DNA from 4 places in the Weizmannia agrestimuris genome. Region 2 is predicted to be linked to each of the others. Evidence: riboswitches for the same ligand, from Rfam matches in the RefSeq annotation. Region 2 holds a riboswitch; each other region holds the start of a gene.

The links. A riboswitch is a leader RNA that binds a small molecule or an ion and turns the genes downstream of it on or off. The one in region 2 is predicted to bind thiamine pyrophosphate.
Region 1: it holds a riboswitch for thiamine pyrophosphate, as region 2 does, so the genes downstream of both, tenA (thiaminase II) here and NFR98_RS02685 (MTH1187 family thiamine-binding protein) in region 2, are expected to answer to the same signal.
Region 3: it holds a riboswitch for thiamine pyrophosphate, as region 2 does, so the genes downstream of both, NFR98_RS13700 (3-oxoacyl-ACP reductase) here and NFR98_RS02685 (MTH1187 family thiamine-binding protein) in region 2, are expected to answer to the same signal.
Region 4: it holds a riboswitch for thiamine pyrophosphate, as region 2 does, so the genes downstream of both, thiT (energy-coupled thiamine transporter ThiT) here and NFR98_RS02685 (MTH1187 family thiamine-binding protein) in region 2, are expected to answer to the same signal.

Annotation. Positions count from the first base shown of each region.
Region 1 covers NZ_CALPDC010000009.1:35,286-40,441, forward strand. Annotated here, with positions in the region: gene allB (allantoinase AllB) at 1-1,326, shown strand, start outside; gene thiW (energy coupling factor transporter S component ThiW) at 1,451-1,969, opposite strand; gene tenA (thiaminase II) at 2,009-2,800, opposite strand; TPP riboswitch at 2,837-2,926, opposite strand; gene NFR98_RS05970 (helix-turn-helix domain-containing protein) at 2,959-3,150, opposite strand; gene NFR98_RS05975 (alpha/beta hydrolase) at 3,243-4,136, opposite strand; gene NFR98_RS05980 (hypothetical protein) at 4,441-4,695, opposite strand.
Region 2 covers NZ_CALPDC010000003.1:18,733-23,888, reverse strand. Annotated here, with positions in the region: gene NFR98_RS02690 (amidase) at 1-1,276, shown strand, start outside; TPP riboswitch at 1,814-1,916, shown strand; gene NFR98_RS02685 (MTH1187 family thiamine-binding protein) at 1,998-2,321, shown strand; gene NFR98_RS02680 (ABC transporter permease) at 2,272-3,069, shown strand; gene NFR98_RS02675 (ABC transporter substrate-binding protein) at 3,066-4,064, shown strand; gene NFR98_RS02670 (ABC transporter ATP-binding protein) at 4,061-4,810, shown strand; gene thrB (homoserine kinase) at 4,841-5,156, opposite strand, start outside.
Region 3 covers NZ_CALPDC010000049.1:3,263-8,418, forward strand. Annotated here, with positions in the region: gene thiD (bifunctional hydroxymethylpyrimidine kinase/phosphomethylpyrimidine kinase) at 1-173, opposite strand, end outside; gene thiM (hydroxyethylthiazole kinase) at 179-991, opposite strand; gene NFR98_RS13700 (3-oxoacyl-ACP reductase) at 1,130-1,891, opposite strand; TPP riboswitch at 1,959-2,070, opposite strand; gene thiD (bifunctional hydroxymethylpyrimidine kinase/phosphomethylpyrimidine kinase) at 2,157-2,975, opposite strand; gene cytX (putative hydroxymethylpyrimidine transporter CytX) at 3,076-4,413, opposite strand; gene NFR98_RS13715 (NUDIX domain-containing protein) at 4,684-5,124, opposite strand.
Region 4 covers NZ_CALPDC010000001.1:221,680-226,835, reverse strand. Annotated here, with positions in the region: gene NFR98_RS01085 (FAD-dependent oxidoreductase) at 1-563, opposite strand, end outside; gene NFR98_RS01080 (CBS domain-containing protein) at 631-1,092, opposite strand; gene NFR98_RS01075 (MBL fold metallo-hydrolase) at 1,170-2,024, opposite strand; gene thiT (energy-coupled thiamine transporter ThiT) at 2,220-2,810, opposite strand; TPP riboswitch at 2,859-2,959, opposite strand; gene NFR98_RS01065 (SOS response-associated peptidase) at 3,017-3,691, opposite strand; gene trhO (oxygen-dependent tRNA uridine(34) hydroxylase TrhO) at 4,071-5,045, opposite strand.

The sequences.
Region 1 (5,156 bases), on a different contig from region 2:
ATCCAAAATGGAAAAATTGCTGTAATTGCGGATAAAATTGAGGAAACGGCAGAACAAGTTTATGACGCTTCAGACCAATATGTGATGCCGGGAATGGTCGATATCCATGTGCATATGTGCGAACCGGGGCGGACGGAATGGGAAGGATTTGAAACCGGAACAAAGGCGCTTGCCGCCGGGGGAACGACAACCTATGTAGATATGCCTTTAAATGCGCTGCCTGCCACGACAACAAAAGATGCTTTAGAAAAAAAGCTTGCCGCTGCCGCCGGCAAAAACTATGTGGACTACGCTTTTTACGGCGGATTAGTCCCAGGTAATCTCGATCAGTTAAAAGAACTTTCCGATTGCGGTGTTGTTGCTTATAAATGTTTTATGGCCAGCTGCGGAACCGATTTGCCGGGAGACTTTAAAAATGTAGATGATTACACGCTTTATGCGGGGATGAAAAAATTAGCCGAGCTGGGACATATTTTATTGATTCATGCAGAGAATGCCGCCATTACCGATGGGTTAGCAGAGGAGATGATTAAACAAGGGAAAACAAGCCCGGCTGATTATGTTGCAACACGGCCGGTATTTACTGAAGTGGATGCCATCAAGCGGGCGCTGTATTTTGCGAAACAAACCGGGTGCAAACTGCATTTTGTCCATGTCAGCAGTGCGGAAGGAGTGGAAGAAATTACGAAAGCGCGGAACGAAGGACAGGATGTCACGCTTGAGTCGTGCCCACATTATTTTACAATCACAACAGCCCAATTTGCGGAAATCGGCCCGCTTGCAAAATGTTCCCCGCCTTTACGCAGCGAAGCGGAGCAGGAAAAACTTTGGGAAGGATTGAAACAAGGAAAAATCGATATGCTGACATCCGACCATTCCCCTTGCCCGCCTGTAATGAAGGACAGCGAAACCGGAAATATTTTTGAGGTATGGGGCGGCATAACCGGGTGCCAGAATAATGTCGATTTGATGTTCGATGAGGCTGTCAAAAAGCGCAATATTCCCATTACGCAATTTACGCGCATGATTGCAACCAACCCTGCCGAACGTTTTGGCTTAAAATCGAAAGGGGAAATTGCGCTCGCAAAAGATGCGGATCTCCTCTTTCTCGATCCCGACCGGCCATACACGGTAAGTGCGGAAGACCTCTATTACCGCCATAAGCACAGCCCGTATATCGGCAGAAAAATTGATTGCCGGGTTACGAAAACTTTTGTAAGAGGACAGCTCGTATTTGATCTGGATGGCGGTGGTATCAAGGGTGAGCCGGTTGGCAAATGGATCCGGCCAGCGAAGGTTTCAGACTATGCCGGAGTGCCGTCATAATGCCAACAGCATCAGGCTCTGCTTTCAAGAGCCTGATTTTGCTGGCATAAATTTTGGCCGGTTATCAATAGCTGGCATCCTGTATGCGCCGTGGCAATGCCTTCATTCCTCCCCGGTGTTTCGCTCAAAACTTACGGTTGCTTACGGTATGATTGATCATCCTGCCCCATCCTTTATTTTTTTGTAAAACTTTTATCAAAACATAGCCAAAAATGGCCCCTGCAAAAGAACTTAAAAAGAAGGCAGGGATAAATCCGAAAAGCGTTGATGTTTGGCCGAGCAGAAAAACAGCAATGGGATAACAGGCCAGGGCACCGAGAATGCCCGTCCCCATGACCTCCCCGACAAAGGCAAAAATGAGCTTATTCGTCTTCGCGTAAAGATAAGCTGCCAAAAACGCGCCGATCATGCTTCCCGGAAAGGCAAAAATACTCCCTGTCCCAAGCAAGTTACGTAAAAGCGAGGATATAAAGGCTTGCGCAACCGCATAACCGGGGCCGAGCAAAACAGCCGAGAGTATATTGGCAAAATGCTGTACCGGAAAAATTTTTGCAAAACCGACCGGGATATAAATCAAGCTGCTGGATGCAGTCGTTACAGCCGCAATAACTGCAGTTGCTGTTATTTTTTGTGTTTTTCTCATTAGAACCAAACTTCCCTCCTTTTTAGTTGCGAATGAAAATCAGACCGGCCAGTCTTGTTTTTTATCGTTCATATCCCAAAATAAGTATTCATACTTTGAGGCCATTTGAAAATGGCGTTCTAAGGCCATCAGTTCCGTTTCTGATTTTCCGCTTGCCAGTTGGTCCATTAAGTCAATTAACCACTGCGTTCCGGAGCCGAACGTTTCTGAAGAATAGGTTTCGATCCATTTCTTGTAAGGATTGGCCTCCAATGTGTCTCGATGATTTACTTTTAGCAGTTTCCCAATTTCCCAATAATCCCAGGCACACGGCAACAAGCAGGCAACAAGTTCAGCCAAGCTTCCATTGGCGGCCACTTGCAGCATATAACTCGTGTAAGCAAGGTTAACCGGCGTTGGTTGGGTTGCTTCTAAATCCGTGCGTGTAATGCCAAACTCGGCAGCGTATTGGCGGTGCAGTTCCATCTCAAAATGCAACGATTCATGGAGCACCGCAGCAAATCTCGTCATCATGCCGAGGTTACCCGCTTTCACAACACCCATGGCAAACAGTTTTGCGTACTCAACTAAATATACGTAATCCTGCTTTAAATAATAGATAAATTTATCTCTTTCTAAAGTTCCGTTCCCCAGTCCCACGACAAAAGGATGGTTATGGTTTTTCTCCCAAATCGGTTGGACATTTTGATATAGCCTTTCTGTAAAAGATCGTTTCAACAATGATTCCTCCTTGTTTACCGGGAAACCGATTGCGGTTTGCAGGCTGGTTTCTCCCTTTGCCCCGAGCGATGGCCAGAGGCGGCTCCTCAAAATAAAAAACCCGCCCTCCATCGGAAAGCGGGTGTATCAATTACAAATCATCAGGTGTAATTTCATCACCTACTTCCCTTCGCTAGTACGAACTAGATCAGGTTCAAAGGGTACTTCTCAGCCAACCCGGCGCCCCTAGTAGACTATTGTGAATATTCATTTTCATTACTCTTACCATATCATAGTCCCGAATTTTGTGCAACAGCAAATTTATTGCCCGTAAAATATGGAAAAAAGCACAGGATGTTACCCCAAATGCTGCCCGTACCATGCTTCAGTTCCCGAGATACGGTATTTTTTTTACAGCCAACCACATCAGCGATTACTTGTATGGATTTTCCTTCTGCACGAAGGGTGGAAATCTTCACCATGGATAAACCTCCGTATTGATTGCGTTTTCATCGTAAACGGTTTATCATGCTCTTTTTTTCATTTATTTAGCTTGTTGCATTTGATTATCCAACTAGCCTTTTGTAATTTTATCAAAAAAGTCTATATAATCTACTATTGTATTTTCAAAATAATCACCTAAATAAATATTGAAATGTCCACAATCGTACGCTTTAATCGTTGCTTTCTTGGAGCGTTTTGCACACTTTATGGTTGCCCAAGCAGGTGCTAATATATCTTTCCGACAAACCGCATAAAATATCGGTATTTCTATATTTTTAGTATATCTACTAGGCGAATATTTAAAAAATTCCAAAATCGTTCTTGCAGGGGCTTTATTCACAAACTTTAAATTTTCAGGCATCAACTTAAAAACCTCTTTGTAATCAGGAACAGCCATCATCGCTACTTTCCCATGCGCATCCACCAATTTAATCATGACCGGATGATACCCGGTAATAGAAGATAAAACGTCGGCTATGACAAAGGGGAATATTTTTAGGGCAGATAGCGGTGAGACCGTTTTCATTGTAGCTAAATTGTTTGTATATGGGCACTGTGCCACGGTTGCAAGAATATCTATTCGATAAGCTGATAGGGTTATAACGTGTCCCCCACTAAACGAACTTCCAAACAGGAGTATTTTACTATCATCAATCCTATCATTCTTTTTGATGAAATCAATGGCAGAGTTCCAATCTGCAAGTTGTTCTTTTACATTTATCCGTTGTCTTTTATTTCCGTCACTTGCTCCATGGTTACGATAATCAAATAAAAAGCAGGCATACCCGGCAGCAGCAAACCTTTCAGCATATGCGTCCAACCGCATTTCACGCACTCCACCCAAGCCATGAGCCATTACAATTACCGGGCATCTTTTATCTACATTGGGTAGATATAGCCACGCGCTACACCTTGTTCCATTTGAATAAAAGTCAATATCTTCTCGTCGAAATTGATTGTTCATTTTTCTCCCTTCTCCCGCTTCAGGCGAGCACAAACATTGCACGAAATAGAATTGACATATACGTATAAAAATGGCTCCACAGTGAACTACTCCCACTTCGACGGGTCACTCGAAGTAGGGGCTTCTCGACTTATCGTTACTTTTACGAGCTAACGAAAGCTGACCAAGCGATCCTTTTTGTTCCAAGCGTTTATGTTTCATACTAACCCCAATAAGCATATGCCTTCTTGTTTGTATCCCCGAATATTGCTCAATTCGTCCAGCGCAGTTTGTGACCAAAATACACGATACTCTTTGTCCACGCTTAAGACCCCTTGAAACATCTCCGAAGATACTTAAGCCCCTGTTCTTTGCTGTAAATGCGTCCGTTTCGCCGATCTTCGCGACTCTTTTGAACCTGACGAACAACTTCTTCATCTTTTGCCAGATATTCAACTTCCTTTTCGTTTAGTGCTTGTTCTCCCCGCTTGAAGGTTAAAAATTCAATAAAATCATACACTTCAAGGACATCTTGTTCAGGAATTTGATCAATCATCCGCTTTAATTCTTCACGGCTCACTCTCAAAACGTTTCACCGCCTTGTGGTTTATTTTCTCATTATATTTTTTAAATGCAAACACACTCCACATGGCTCAGGTGCTGTGAGATATCAGGACGTCCTATCCGTTAAGCAGAATCTGGGTTAGCCATGAGACATCTTTTAAAACGATACTCAATCAATAGCGTTTGCTGCGACATTGAAGGGTATTGATTCTGGCCCGGCCTTAAAATAGCAGTACCGGCCACTTTCCCTAATTTGCCGCGTTTCGGCACTGTCCAGGAAATGGCCGAAATTGGTTAAAAATACTTCAATTTCAGGACTTATATTTTCGGAAATCTATTTTATCAATGTCTTTATAATTGTTATGATCTGCTCTATAACTATTCATAGAGGAAGCCTCATAAACACATAAATATTGTTCAGGATTTAGTAAATAAAATTGAACATCCCCCTTTTGATGCATTTCCGGATCTTCTAAT
Region 2 (5,156 bases):
GCCGATTTTGCTGAAAGACCTTTCTCAGGCAGTAAAGGGCGAGCTGCTCACATCCGGATCAAAACTGCTGCAGCAAAACCGTGCCAGAGAAGATGCTTTTTTTACGGCAAAATTGAAGGAAGCGGGGTTTATCATTCTCGGACATACAAACGTACCGGAATTTGGATTAAAAAATATTACGGAACCTGAACTTTACGGTCCGGCGCGCAATCCGTGGAATCCCCATTTTTCACCCGGCGGATCAAGCGGCGGTTCCGCGGCTGCGGTGGCTTCCGGGATGGTACCGGTTGCCGGTGCAAGCGACGGCGGCGGATCGATCCGCATCCCAGCTTCTTTTACAAGTTTAACAGGATTAAAGCCGACAAGGGGAAGGACACCGGTCGGGCCGGGCCGTGGACGGCAATGGCAAGGGGCGGCCATTGACTTCGTGCTGGTAAAAACAATCAGAGACAGCGCAGCGCTCCTCGATGTGCTACAAACGGTAGAGCCCGCCGCTGCTTTTCAAACGCCGCTTTTTCCGGGATATGTAAAGGAACTAGAGCGGAGTGGAACGAAAAAATACCGGATCGCGTTTTCGGTTGAATCGCCGGTCGGGACGCCTGTCAGCCGCGATGCAAAACAGGCTGTCTATAAAACGGCAAAATGGCTGGAGCAGGAGGGCCATCTTGTGGAAGAAGCCAAAAACGGTGTTGACGGCAGGCGGCTGATGGAAAACTATTATTTAATGAACTGCGGGGAAATGGCGGCGGAACTTTCGGATTTGGAAAGCGCACTTAGACGCCCGCTTACGGAAAAAGATATGGAGCCTGTTTCATGGGTCTTGTATGCTGCCGGGAAAAATGTCACGGCGGCGGAATACGCAAAGAGCCTTGCGGAGTGGGATAAAGCCGCAGCACAAATGGCTGCTTTCCATGAGACTTATGACCTGTATCTCACGCCTTCAACCGCGTTTCCGGCACCAAAAATCGGGGAACTTACCCAAACCGGGAAAGAGCGGGATCGCTTGTTTGGCGTTACCGGACTCCCAAAAGAAAAGCAGCAGGCACTTGTCTATGACATGTTTGAACCGAGCTTAACGTTTTCCCCGTTTACGCAGCTCGCTAATTTAACCGGGCAGCCGGCGATCAGTCTGCCGGTTCATGTAACAGCGGCCGGGCTTCCTTTAGGGGTACAGCTGGTTGCGCCGAAAGGAAATGAACATTGGCTGCTGGATGTCGCTTATGCGCTCGAACAGTCGGAACTTTGGGTTGGCATGCAGGGAAACCCTTGCCTTTAAAGCATGAATAAGCGGCGTTACTTACGCACGGGTTGGAACTCTACGTTAAGGAAGGAGACCAAAAATCCCCGCTATCTTAACGTAGGGCGTTCTATGTTAAGGAAGGGTGAAAAAAGCAGGATTTATCTTAACATAGAAAGGAAGCTCGACAAAAAGACATGCTTTCTTAATGTAGAGACGTCCTACGTTAAGGAAGGCTGTCCAAAAGTCCCGCTTCCTTAACGTAGAGGCGTTCTACGTTAAGGAAGCTCGAAAAAAATGCCCGCTTTCTTAATGTAGAGGCGTTCTATGTTGAGGAATGCCGGCAAAAAGTTCCGCTATCTTAACGTAGAACTCTCTATGTTAAGGAAGTCCGAAAAAAAGACATGCTATCTTAACGTAGAGGCGTTCTATGTTAAGGAAGGCCGTCAAAAATCCCCGCTATCTTAACGCCCCAATCTTTACCAAGGCAGGCAAAGGCCGGCTTGCGCACCGCACCATCCTATTGAAAATTTTTTGCCAAAAAGGATGGCTTTCATGTTACAATAAAATTACAAGGAAAAAAAGCAGGGGAGCCGGTTTGGCTGAGAGGATGCCGCTTTGCATCGACCCTTCACCTGATCTGGATAATGCCAGCGTAGGGAGTCTTATATTGAAGCATGTTTCGGCATGTTTTGGATGGACAGGCTTTCTTGCGCATGCAATGAAAGCTTTTTTATTTGAAAAAAAGGAGGAGAATTTGATGGAAAAATCGAATCAGGTAACGATTTCTTTTTCAGTTGTTCCGCATATTAAAAGTGATGACTTATACGGTGTCGTCGACCGCGCGATCGAAGTCGTCCAAAACGCCGGCGTACGTTATGAAGTCGGGGCAATGGAAACGACGATGGAAGGCGATCTTGACGAGCTGCTTGAAATCATCAAAAAAGCGCAGGATGCTTGCGTTCAAGCCGGTGCGATTGATGTCCTCACATCGATCAAAATCCATTACCGGCCAAGCACCGGGGTGACAATGGATGAAAAAATTGCAAAATATCGCGAACAAACGCCGCAGCCAGTTCGTTAACACGGCGCTCACGGCTGTCTGGCTCATTTTTTTGCTCTTCGTCTGGCAAGGGGTAACGGCCGGCTTTCATATCAGTGAATGGATGTTGCCAAAACCGACGGAAGTATGGCAGGAATTGAAAAGCCTGCAATGGATGGTTTGGCCCAATACTTGGCAAACTGCAAAAGAAGTATTGATCGGGCTTGCCTTTTCCATTATGATTGGCGCAGCAATTGCCGTTTTTATGGATATGGTTCCTGTTTTCCGGATGCTGGTCCGGCCGCTCCTGGTCGTTTCGCAAACGATTCCGATTGTGGCAATTGCGCCGCTTTTAATCGTCTGGTTCGGATTCGGGCTCCAGTCAAAAATCATTGTGGTCATTTTAATCTGCTTTTTCCCGCTGGCATTGAGCATCCTGGAAGGGTTTCAAACGGTGGATGATGACTTGGTGAAACTGTTAAAGACCATGCATGCTTCAAAATGGCAGTTATACCGGAAAGTCAAATTTCCGGCTGTGCTCCCTTACTTTTTTTCCGGTTTAAAAATTGCCGTTACATATAGTGTGATGGGCGCTATTATCGGTGAGTGGCTCGGTGCAAGCGAAGGGCTCGGCGTCATGCTGACAAGGGCGACGAAATCTTTTATGACTGCCCGCCTGTTTGCCATTTCTGCTGTCATCATTGGGCTCACATTTCTTTTATACGGCGCTGTTGAATGTTTGCAAAGGCTATCCGCACCATGGGTATACCGAAAGGAAGATCATCAATGAAGAAAATTTTAATCATCTTGCAGGCGGCCATGTTGCTGCTTGCTGCTGGATGCACCGGCAGCGGGCAGAAAGAAAACAGCCAAAAAGCGCTGCAAAAGGTGACGGTTGTGCTGGACTGGTTTCCGAACACCAATCATACCGGCCTGTATGTAGCTAAAACAAAGCACTATTTTCAAAAGCAGGGCCTGGATGTGAAAATCATCCAGCCGGGGGACAATATTACGGCTGAACAAATGGTGGCTTCCGGGAAAGCGGATTTCGGGGTCAGCTATCAGGAAAATGTCACCACGGCAAGGACGGAAGGAATCCCGATTGTGTCCATTGCCGCGATCATCCAACACAATACTTCCGGCTTTGCTTCTTTGAAAAAAGACAACATCACTTCTCCGAAAGACTTTGAAGGAAAAAGTTACGGCGGCTGGGGTTCGCCGTCTGAAGAAGCCGTCATCAAAACGGTCATGGAAAAATACGGCGCCGACTACAGCAAAGTAAAAAATATTGTGCTCGGCCAGACGGATTTTTTCAAATCAATTGGGCGTGAAGCGGATTTTGAATGGATTTATTACGGCTGGGACGGCATCCAGGCAGAGCGGAGCGGGAAAAAACTGAATCTTATCATGGTCAAAGATCTCGACCCTGCGCTTGATTATTACAGCCCGGTCATCATTACAAGCGAAAAACTGGCCAAAGGGGATAAAACCCTTGTCAAATCTTTTATGAAGGCTACGGCACAAGGCTATACATTTGCGATCAAGCACCCGGAACAGGCCGCCGATATCCTGATTAAGGACGTGCCGGATACAAATAAAGGGCTTGTCCGCGCCAGCCAGAAGTGGCTAAGCACGAAGTACCAGGACGATGCCGCGGAATGGGGGGTACAGAAGGAAGAAGTGTGGCGCCGTTATATGGACTTCCTTTATGACCATAAAGTCATTAAGAAAAAAATCAACATCAAGGCTGCCTACACAAATGAATTTCTTCCAAACCGGCCATGACGTATTTGCAATTGGAAGGTATTACGAAAACATTTGGCGGAAAAAAAGTGCTGGAAGGCATTTCCGCAACGATCCGGAAAGGTGAATTCTGTACTTTTATCGGGCCGAGCGGATGCGGAAAAAGCACGCTGTTAAATATCATTGCCGGGATTGAAAAGGCGGATGGTGGCAAAGTGCTGCTTGACGGCAAACCGGATGGGGTTCAGGATGCCGCCGGTTTCATGCCGCAGCAGGATTTGCTTCTGCCTTGGCGGACGGCACTGCAAAACATTGTTCTGCCGCTTGAAATAAAAGGGGTGCGGAAACGGGAACGGGTTTTGCGGGGGATGGAGGTGCTCCGGCAGTTTGGCCTTGAGGATTACGCCGGCCACTATCCCGGCTCGCTCTCGGGCGGCATGCGGCAGCGGATCAGCTTTTTGCGCACGTATTTATGCGAAAAACCGGTTATGCTGCTGGACGAACCGTTCGGGAAGCTCGATGCTTTTACTAAAATGGATGTCCACCGCTGGCTGCTCGAATCATGGGAGAAAGGAAACCAGACGATTCTTATGGTTACCCATGATCTTGATGAAGCCGTGCTGCTATCGGACCGTGTTTTTGTCATGTCGCAGCAGCCGTCCGCCATCATTCACGAATTGAAGGTGCATTTGCCGCGCCCGCGGAAATGGGAGATGCTCTCTTCGGATGCGTTGAAAAAAGACAAAGATGAACTGTTAAGAGAACTTGCCTCATTTTTGGGGAAATAAAAAAGGTTTGGAGATGCTCCAAACCTTTTTTTACAAGTTCAGCATATTGGATGCCGCATATTTTTCGACGGAAAGGCCGGTCCGGTCAATTTTGGCCGGTTCAACCAGTACATGCGGAAAATGGGCGTGGAGCATTTCTGCCATGGCCTCTGCTTGCCCGGACGGCACGAGTGAAATAACCGTCGGGCCGGCGCCGCTAATGACCGTCCCGTACGCGCCGAGTGATTTGGCCAGCCGGCGGATCTCCAAAAATTCGGGGATCAATTTTGTCCGGTACGGCTCGTGAAAACGGTCCTGTTCCATCATTTTTCCGGCCAGTTCGTACTGGCCGCTTATGAGCGCCGCA
Region 3 (5,156 bases), on a different contig from region 2:
ACGGCTTCGGGTCCGAGCGGAAATACCCCCTGGACGCCGCGTGTATTTTGCGCTGTCACCGCGGTAATCACGGACATGCCGTATACTTCCAATTCCTGAAATGTTTTCAAGTCTGCCTGGATGCCTGCACCGCCCCCGGAATCAGAACCGGCAATGGTAAGTGCTTTTTTCATGACGTTCATCCTTCTTTCTTTTCAAAAGAGGCATATTTTTGGATTTCTTCAGCCCCTATTTCTGCCAGCTGGTCTAAAAATGCCATTTGAAAACTGCCCGGCAAATCCCCGCCTGTTTTTTCCCTTGCGATTTCCGCAGCAGCGCCGTAAATCGCAAGCGCCGAAACAGATGCCTGGACCGGATCTTTCTCAACAGCGAGAAAAGCGCCGCAAACCGCGGACAAAAGGCAGCCTGTCCCGGTGACTTTTGTTAAAAGCGGGTGGCCGTTATGTACGAGATAAAGGTTTGTACCGTTTGACACCGCATCCGTCTTGCCACTTACCACGATCGTAGTATGAAGCGTTTTTGCCGCTTTTAAAGCGAGTTCGCCCGTATCCAGGCCGGTATCTCCTGCATCGACGCCTTTTACTTTGGCATCTATTCCGATCAGATTGGCGATTTCTCCGGCATTTCCCCTGATGGATGTGAAGCGGATTTCTTTCAGCAATTTTTTTGCCGTTTCTGTCCGGTAACGGGTTGAACCGGCAGCTACCGGATCAAGGACGACCGGAACGCCATTTTCATTTGCAGACTTTCCCGCCAAAATCATTGCTTCGACGGCTTTTTCGTTCAAAGTGCCGATATTTAACACGACCGCATTTGCCGCTTTCGCCATATCGGCAACTTCTTCCACCGCATCGGCCATTACCGGAGATGCGCCAAGTGCCAACAGCCCGTTTGCTGTAAAATTAGCCACCACAATATTCGTGATATTATGGATAAGCGGATTGGCTTCCCTGATTTTTTCAAGCAGTTCAATTGGTTTTTCTTTTTCCATTTCCATTCCCTCCTTCAATAAAGTACAATTGTCTCTCATTTACTCGCGTATTCTCCAAATTTCACAGGCATTTGATTTACACCTAATCGTTGTCATACCTCTAAATGGGGATTTTCTTGCAGGGTAAGGTCCATCCGCCTAATCCATTACAAGTCCGCCGTCAACGACGAGATTTTGTCCGGTTACCGCCCTGGCCCATGGCGATGCAAAAAACAACACGGCATCCGCAACGTCTTCCGGTTCTGTCACCTTTTGCAGCGGGGTTGTTGCCTGAATCAATTGAAAAACCTCTTCAGATGTGGCCGCACTTGCATCCGTCGTTTTCAGAAGGCCGCCGGATACCATATTAACGGTAATGCCATATTGCCCCAGATCTTTCGCCATGCTCCGGGTGAAGCCGAGGAGCGCTGCCTTGCTCGTATTGTAATCATGGTAGGCGACAACCGGATTTTGAAACAGGTTTGTGCCAATATTGATCACCCTGCCGAAATGCAGCCGTTTCATTTCCGCAAGGCCGGCCTGTATGGTATTTAATGCGCCGCGAACCGCACCTTCCATCTGCAAGCTGTATTCCTCCCACGAAATTCGGGAAGCATCGTGCCGGGATTCCGGATCAAAGCGGAAATGCACGAGGGCATTATTTACAATTGTCGTGACAGGCCTGGAAAAATAAGCTTCGGCCTGCCGGAACATCTTTCTTACCTGCGCCGGATCCCTTACATCCGCCTTCAGGGCAACCGCTTTTTCTCCTAAAATATGCTGAAGATCCTTTGCCTTCCCCTCACTCTCAAAATAGTTGATGACAACGCCCGCCCCTTCTCTTGCAAAAGCTTTTACAACTGCTTTGCCTAACCCCCTGCTTCCGCCTGTGACGACAACCACCTGCTCATCCAGTTTCATTTGTCCCACCCCTTCCCATGCAAAAAAGCCAGGCCCGAAAAGACCTGACTTCATCAGCAAGAAATTTTTTTACAAATTCCTACTTTCCTACGCCGGTATGATCCGGATCAGGTCCAAAGGGTTGAAAAACGCCGGTTTTTCTCTCAGCCCGCCAAATCCGGGCACCCCTAGTAGTTTGAAAGATTTACTTTTTTCAATTATAGCTTTTCTATTATGCTTTGTAAAGCTTAATGAAAATCACCGGCAGGGGTTATATTATGTGAATTTAGCTTTGTAATCTTTCTCCATCTTCATCTCTTAATACCCAATGGGCAATTGGTCCATGTCCATGCCCAATTCCCGGGCTCTCAGAGATTGCTCTTGTCAATAATTTTTTAGCTGTTTTTACGCTGTCTTCTAAGGGATGGCCCTTCGCCAACTCAGCTGTAATCAATGAAGACAATGTACAACCAGTTCCATGAGTGTGAACGGTATCAATGCGTTTGGATTCGAGCCATATTGTCTGCTCCCTCGTCACCAGACAATCACGAACAGTTTCTGATGTAACCAGATCATGTCCGCCCTTTAACAGCACAGCACCTGCCCCTCTTTTGAGAATCAGTCGTGCTGCGTGCTCCCGGTCCTGATCAGTACGTATCGTCATTTCTGACAGAACTTCCGCCTCCGGTGTATTCGGTGTAATGACATCAGCAACCGGAACCAATTTCTTTTTAATCGTCGCAATTGCTTCAGGAGCAACGAGATGTGTCCCACCTTTTGCAATCATGACCGGATCCACAACCAGCGGCCTCCATTTAAATCGTTTAATTCCGTCAACAACAGCTTCTATGCGTTCTGCATCAAACAGCATACCCGTTTTTAAAGCTGCAATTGAAAAGTCGTCCGCAATGGATTCCATTTGACGGACAATGCTGTCAACCGGCATTGGAAAAATTCCCTGAACTCCTTTTGTATTTTGCGCTGTCACGGCAACGATTACAGACATGCCGTAGACACCCCTCTCTTCAAAAGTTTTCAGGTCGGCCTGAATACCTGCACCGCCACCGCTGTCAGTTCCTGCAATTGTTAATACCTGTGGTCTCATCTAATATACACCTCTTCTAAAATGATCATAGTATTATTTTTTTCTGCATTTGACAGATTGGATCCCATCCATTTGTTATAATGTTTTTGAAAATAACTTATCAGCCTGCTGCATGATTCTTGTATATGCCACTGCTTCTAACCTTTGAAAATTGATCCCTATGAAGAAGTCTCATAAGGAAATAATAAAGGACTGCCGTAATAATCAGACTAATAAATGACGAACCAATTGGCCAAGCTTGAAAATAGCTGACTTCATAGAGAGCAAAACCAACCACAAAAGCGACGAAAGCTACCAGATTAACACCGCCCCGGTACCAGTACGATCCTTCTGGTTTAGTCAAGTCTGCTAGCTTCAGGTGTTTACGGATTAAAAAATAATCAACCAATACGATGCTTTCAATGGGAATAAAGACAGCACCAAGGATTAATAAAAAGCTTTGATATTTATCAATTGGAAACACCAGCGAAATCAGTGTGCCTGACACTCCTGCAATGAATACAAGACGCCTCTCCGAAAACTTTGGAAATAAATTGCTTGCAGAAACACCTGCTGAAAAAACATCTAGAAAAGCTGTCGTTACAGTGGAAAAAAAAATAATAAGCAGACCTGGGATACCCAAGCCCAGTGCACCCATGATTGGAATTGGGCTTGCATTCCAAAGGCCAGTAGCAATGGTACAAAGCAAGCCAACAAAGTACATCCAGATGCTGGATAGCGCATAACCCCAATATGTAGCGTGTGCGGCCCCGTTAATATTCCTTGCATACCGGGAATAGTCTGCAACCAAAGGAACCCAGGAAAGGCACATGCCGATCACATAATCTAATCCGAGAGAGAAAGTAAGATGACCTTTAGGTTTCTTGTCCATTAAGTCTGCAACATTTACTGTTGACAAAACAGCATAGGTCATGATGATGGATAAAATCAATGTTGCACCAACTGTAAATATCTGAAACCATTTTAAATGATTGTGTTTCAAAAGCGCGTTAACCGTTGTGATCAAACCAATCAAGATAATCCAAAAATCTCGGTTCCCAAGAATTCCTGCAAATTTTAAAGATACACAGGCTTCAGCTGCCATCAGAATCATCACAGCTGTCCAGCCAATTAACTGCAGCGCATTGCACAAGCTCGGAAAAAAAGAACCTCTAATCCCAAATGAAGCACGGGTAGCAATCATACCTGATACTCCCTCTCTTGTTCCAATGCGGGACATGAAATACATAGGAACTGACCCGACAAGCATGCCAACGATAATCGTCAGTAATCCATTCGTCAAACCAAGACCTGCCAGTGTATTTCCTGAAAAAATAGCAGCCAGTCCTAATCCTGCTCCGATCCATAACAGTGCAATCTGCAACGAAGCAATTTGCTGTTCCTTTTTTGGCACTACTTCTAATGAGTATGGGACTTTTAATTTCTCATTCGATTCCATTTGAAAACGACCTTTCACATTTTTTGATAACGAAATATATTGTTAAAACAATTGGTTTGGTAATTACATTTTTACGACCAAAAGAATGACGGTATATCTTTTCTGGACGGTTTTATGTAGCTCTTGCTGACATTTGTTTTTATCTGAAATTTGGAAACAGAGAGACTTACAATTATAATGTTTGGAGATCCATCACTTTTTTAAAAGGTGCTGTCAGAAAGATTTTTTGTTTCATATTGAACTACCCCTCCTGTTCTTTTCGTTTAAATCTTATCGGATAAATGCACCTGCATAGCCTGCTAAAGCGTCCCCAAGCCACAGCGGAACCATTTTTAATAAATTTGCAGGAAGCTGATCTTTCTGAAAAAACTGGAGTGCTAAAGATTCGGAAGAATTGTTTTGCAGCTTTCCTCCTGCAATTTCCGCCAAAAAACAAGTGGTGATAAAATGGACACACTTTCCATCGGGATACTTGAAAACTTGAAATTCAGGGTCGGAATAAACACCAATTATTTGTTTTATCCGAATTGTTAAGTTTGTCTCTTCTTGCATCTCTCTGATTGCTGCTTGTGAAACAGTTTCCCCGGGTTCAACATGGCCGGTTGGAAGACCCCATTTTCCAACATCTACCCGCTTTTGAAGTAATACTCTTTCCTGTTGATCAAAAAGAACAACGGCTACACCCGGATAAATTTGGTCGATTACATTCAATGCCTCATTCCTCCTTTAAAATAAAAAAAGAG
Region 4 (5,156 bases), on a different contig from region 2:
GCTTTTAAGTACGAAAGCGGATGGAACTGTGCCTGCCCGGCCATTTTCACCGCTTTTTTCCCGGGAATCCCGTCCGGCAGCGAACCGATCCATTCTCCCGGGATGCCGAGGGTTTCATACGCCTGCATTTCTTTTTCCAGTTTTTCAATATATGCATCGGAATTGGTATAGAGAAAGGCATCCTGCCGCGAAAAATCACAGCGGATCCCGTGCTTCAGGATCGTTTGTTCAATGAACGATGCAGCTGTTTCGTTTGCTTTGTAATAAAGGGATGCTTTTTCTTTTCCTATATGCTGGATCAATTCATCATAAATGAGCCCGTGCTGTGCGGTGATTTTTGCCGTCGTATGCCCGCTTGTGCCATTTGCAATGGATCCGGCATCAAACAGGATCGTTTTATACCCTTCGTTTGCCAGCAAATAGGTAGTTACAATCCCGGCCATTCCGGCACCCACAACGGCCACATCGGCTTCCATATCCTGCGTTAACGATGGAAATTGCGGCATCGTGACCGTTTTGCGCCACAACGGTTCAGGAGATTGCGGCATTGAAGTTCCGTTCATGATTTGACCTCCCCGAAAGACTGTTATGTATAGTCTTCCCCGGGGAGGCCGGTCTAAACATTGCGATTTAGCTGTTGAGCAATTTATCCGTAATCTGGCGCATGATATCGCCTCTTGAGATGACGCCGACAACACGCCCTGCCTGATTGACGACCGGAAGCTTTTTAAAATGGTGTTTTGCCAGAATCCTGAGCGCATTTTCAAAATCGTCTTCAGGCCTTACCGTATACAGTTCCCGCCGTTTCATAATCTTTTCCACCGGGAAGTCCAGGCTGTGCACCAATTTTTCATTAAAGTCTTCCTGCTCATTTACCACGATCGTAATATAAAAATCGTAAACGGTCCGTGCCTTTGGCTGCAAAAAGCGGATGACATCCCCGTCGCTGATCATACCGAGCAGCTTTCCTTCCGCGTCCACGACCGGTACGCCGCCGATCCGGTGGTGGGCAAGCACCTTTAACAGTTCCCGGATCGTTGTCTCTTTTTTTACCGTAATAACATCCCGGATCATAAAATCTTTGACTTCCAATTTTCTCGCCCCTTTATATCCATCCATTTACAAATTATTGTAAACCTTTGCGGGGAAGGAAGCAATGAACAAACCGCCTATTGTGTGCCATCTACGTATTTCCCGTGATCCGGGAGCGCGATTTCATCAAATCTGGATGCAAGGTCCTCAAGCCCTTTCCTCAAGCCGGAGCCAGACATCGGGATCCCGTGGCCGCAAACAGCAGTTTCCGGCTTTAAAGCAGCTAATTTTTCAACTGAGCGTTTGGCCGCTTTCCAGTCATTTGTAAAATAGCGCGGTGGCCCGTTTACTTCCTGCCTTTGCACCAGCACTTTCCAAAATTCATCCTGCCTGACGGTGATAAATGCGTCCCCCGTGATCAACACGCTGTCTGCTCCCCTGAAGAACGACACATGCCCTCTCGAATGGCCGGGCGTATGGATCCATTTCCAGCCCGGCAAAAACGGGACCGTCCCGTCTTCGGGAAGGGGCTGGACAGCATGGCCAAGATCAACCGGTTCATTCGGATAAATCATGGAAATCTTCGCCAGCAGGCCGCCTTCAACGGACGGATCGGGATCCGGATACGTTTCACGCCCGGTTAAATAGGGCAACTCCAATCGATGTGCAAAAACCGGCACGTCCCACTTTTCCAATAATGGCGCAATCGCTCCGACATGGTCAAAATGGCCGTGCGTCAGTAAAACCGCTTTTGGTTTTGCCTTTTCCCCGAAGCGTGCCCGCACGGCTGAAAATATCGCTTCGGCAGAACCCGGCATGCCGGCATCCACGAGGACAAATGCATTGGTTCCGGCCCTGCCGATCAGGCACACATTGACAATTTGGATGGTAAGGCAATAGATATCCGGCAGCAATTCCCTGCCTGTTCCGCTTTCAATCGAAGTCATCGGGATGACCCGGTGGCCAAACGGGTGATGAATGTCTTTGTCCATAAAATCCCCTTCTTTCATTTTCCTTCTATTTATCTTTTCCCGTTTCTCGAAAGCCTTACCCGTAACCTCCTATCATCAACCGAAAAAGCAGTCAAAACCGGACTGCCGACTTTACAAGGCGCCTGTTACCATGAAGCCTGGTGCCTTCAGCGAAAACGGCAAGGCGCAGTTGGCCTTGCCGTTTTCAAGTTGCTTTTATGCCGCATGCCTGTGTGGATTGCGGTATTTTGTCAGCAGCTGCGGGGCGGCATTCAAGAGAATCGCCGCAACAGCTGCGCATAAAATCGCATTCCCAATCATCGTGCCGCCGTTCATGATGAGAGAATAGAGAAACGCCGACTGTCCTTTAGGCGCATAGGAACCCCAAAAAATCACGCCGGCTACGAAATGCCAGAAATAGCGGGCGAAACTTCCGGTAAGAACGGAAAGGCATATCCAAAAAGTCATCGTGCCCTTTTTATCGTGACGACAGCTTCTTTCGACAAGCGGCCGGAAAAGCCCGGCAAACCCGATGAACGAAAAAGCGACCGGATATTCCATGATGCCCTGAAGCGGGTTAAGAATATCATTAGCATCACCGGTGACGATCTGCAGCAGGCTCCAAATAAATCCGGAAGCAACACTTGCTTTAAATCCCCAGCGAAAAGCGACCACAAAAATCGGCAGCATGGCAAACGACAGAGAAATCGCGGACGTCACCTTAATGGACGGCAATAAGTCCAACACGAGCGCGAACGCCGCAAAAATAGCCGCTTCAATCATAGCCTGTAAACTTAATTTGCCCATAAAAAAATCCCCCTTTTGGTATGCATGAACATAACGAACCATGGGAGGACAAAAGAAATTCCACATCCCTACGCCGGCATTAACCGGACAGGTTCAAAGGGTCAGAACATGGCGTTCACTCTCAGCTTAACGCTCCCCCTGTGGTTACGTTCATGAAATTGTCACCTTTATGATAAACTTTTTGCCACAACATTTCAACAAAAAATTTAATCTTTTGGCAATAACAGCTCCGGAAAATTGTTTTTCGGCGAATTGACGCGTTCAGATACGGCATACATTTCCATTAGGTCTGCATCATACTGCGAAAGGAGTGGCAACAGCCGGCCCGCCTCAGTGACCGATGTGTCCAGCCATTTTTCTTCATCTTCCCTGCGTAAAATCACCGGCATCCGGTCGTGAATTTTTGCCATCATCCTGTTCGCCTTTGTCGTTAAAATCGTGCAAGTAAAGACCGGATTCCCTTCCTGGTCCATCCATTTTTCCCAAAGCCCGGCCATCGCAAAAATGCCCCTGTTCTTAAGCCTGATCCGCATCGGCGCCCGGGTGCCGTCTTTTCGGTTCCACTCAAAAAAAGAATCGGCCGGAATGAGGCAGCGCCGCCTTTTCACTGCCTCCCGGAAACCCGGTTTCTGAAATACGGTTTCGCTTCTGGCATTGATCATCTTATGCCCGATTTTCGGATCTTTTGCCCAGGAAGGAATCAAGCCCCATTTTAAAAAACCGAGTCTGTACTGCCCATGGGCGCTGATCACGGCAGCCACCATTTGCGAAGGCGCGACATTATAACTTTTGGCATATTCACTGCTTGAAAAAGAAGCTTTGGCATGGAACCTTTCTTCCAATTCATTTACAGATGCCGTTAACGTGTACCTCCCGCACATCCAAATCCCGCCTTTCTTTCTATCCTGAAAATATTGCCCGCTGATTTTCATCCTCTGCCATACCGCGTATGAAGCGGCAAAGATGCCCATTTTTCCCCATTTTACACAAAAAACAGGCAGATAAAAAGGATTTGGCCCAGTTGCACCAAATCCTTTCTCTGTTCCGGAACGCACCGCTTGTTAACCCTGCCCCCGAGCTGGGATGTTTGCAGCAGTTCCCGGTTTTTCTTCTCTTTTTCACATTCCGCTCTTTAGGCCTTGTTTCTTTCAAGAAAATGCCGTTTCCGAAGCAAGGAATCGTTCCGGCAGGGAGCGAGCACGGTTTCCATGCCCTTTTTCACCATCCGCTTTCCGGATCGTAAGGTTAAAAGCCACCCGGTTACCGGTTTAACGCCGCGTCTTCTTCTTCGATCCGGCGCAGCCGTTCAGCCACTTCTTCCGGTGTAAGGCCGTGTTCTTTTACATATAAGTTATTTGGTACGGTGCGGCATTCATGCGAGCAACTCCGCATATATTTATGTTCATTTTCTTCCGAGCATAAAATTTGCTTGTTGCAGGCCGGGTTGGCGCAGTTGACATAACGTTCGCACGGTTCCCCCGTAAAATAATCCCGGCCGACAACGACATGTTCTTTTCGGTTGACCGGAACGGAAATCCGTTCGTCGAATACATACAGTTTGCCGTCCCACAGCTCGCCCTGCACTTCCGGATCCTTTCCGTATGTTACAATCCCGCCGTGCAGTTGGCCGACATCTTCAAACCCCTCTTCCAAAAGCCAGCCCGAAAATTTTTCACAACGGATGCCGCCTGTGCAATACGTCACAATTCTTTTGCCTTTTAATTGATCTTTATGTTCGCGCACCCATCCCGGCAGTTCACGGAAAGCGCGGATATCCGGGCGCAATGCCCCGCGGAAATGCCCGAGATCATACTCATAATCATTGCGCGCATCCAGTACGACGGTATCTTCAGCCAGCAGCGCCTCGCGAAATTCTTTCGGAGACAAATATTTTCCCGTTTTTTCATTCGGATTGATGTCTTTTTCAAGCCGCAGCGTAACCAGTTCCTTGCGCGGGCGGACGTGCATTTTTTTAAACGCATGGCCATCTGCTTCATCTTCTTTAAAGACCATGTCCCGGAACCGGGGATCGGCGTGCATCTTTTCTTTATATTTGGTTGTTTGTTCAACCGTTCCGGAAACGGTGCCGTTGATCCCTTCTTTGGCAACGAGGATACGCCCCTTTAAACCGGTCTCTTTGCAAAACTGCAAATGTTCGGCTGCAAAGGCTTCCGGATTTTCAATTTCAACATACTTGTAATACAATAAGACTCTGTACGGCTTTGTTTGTTCCATTATTGATAACCACCTATCCAATTATATTTGCAAGATATAATGCAGGCTTTCAGGTTACACTGTCTCTTACAAACCACCATTTTACCAAAAGCCCGTTTGCATTTCAAAATT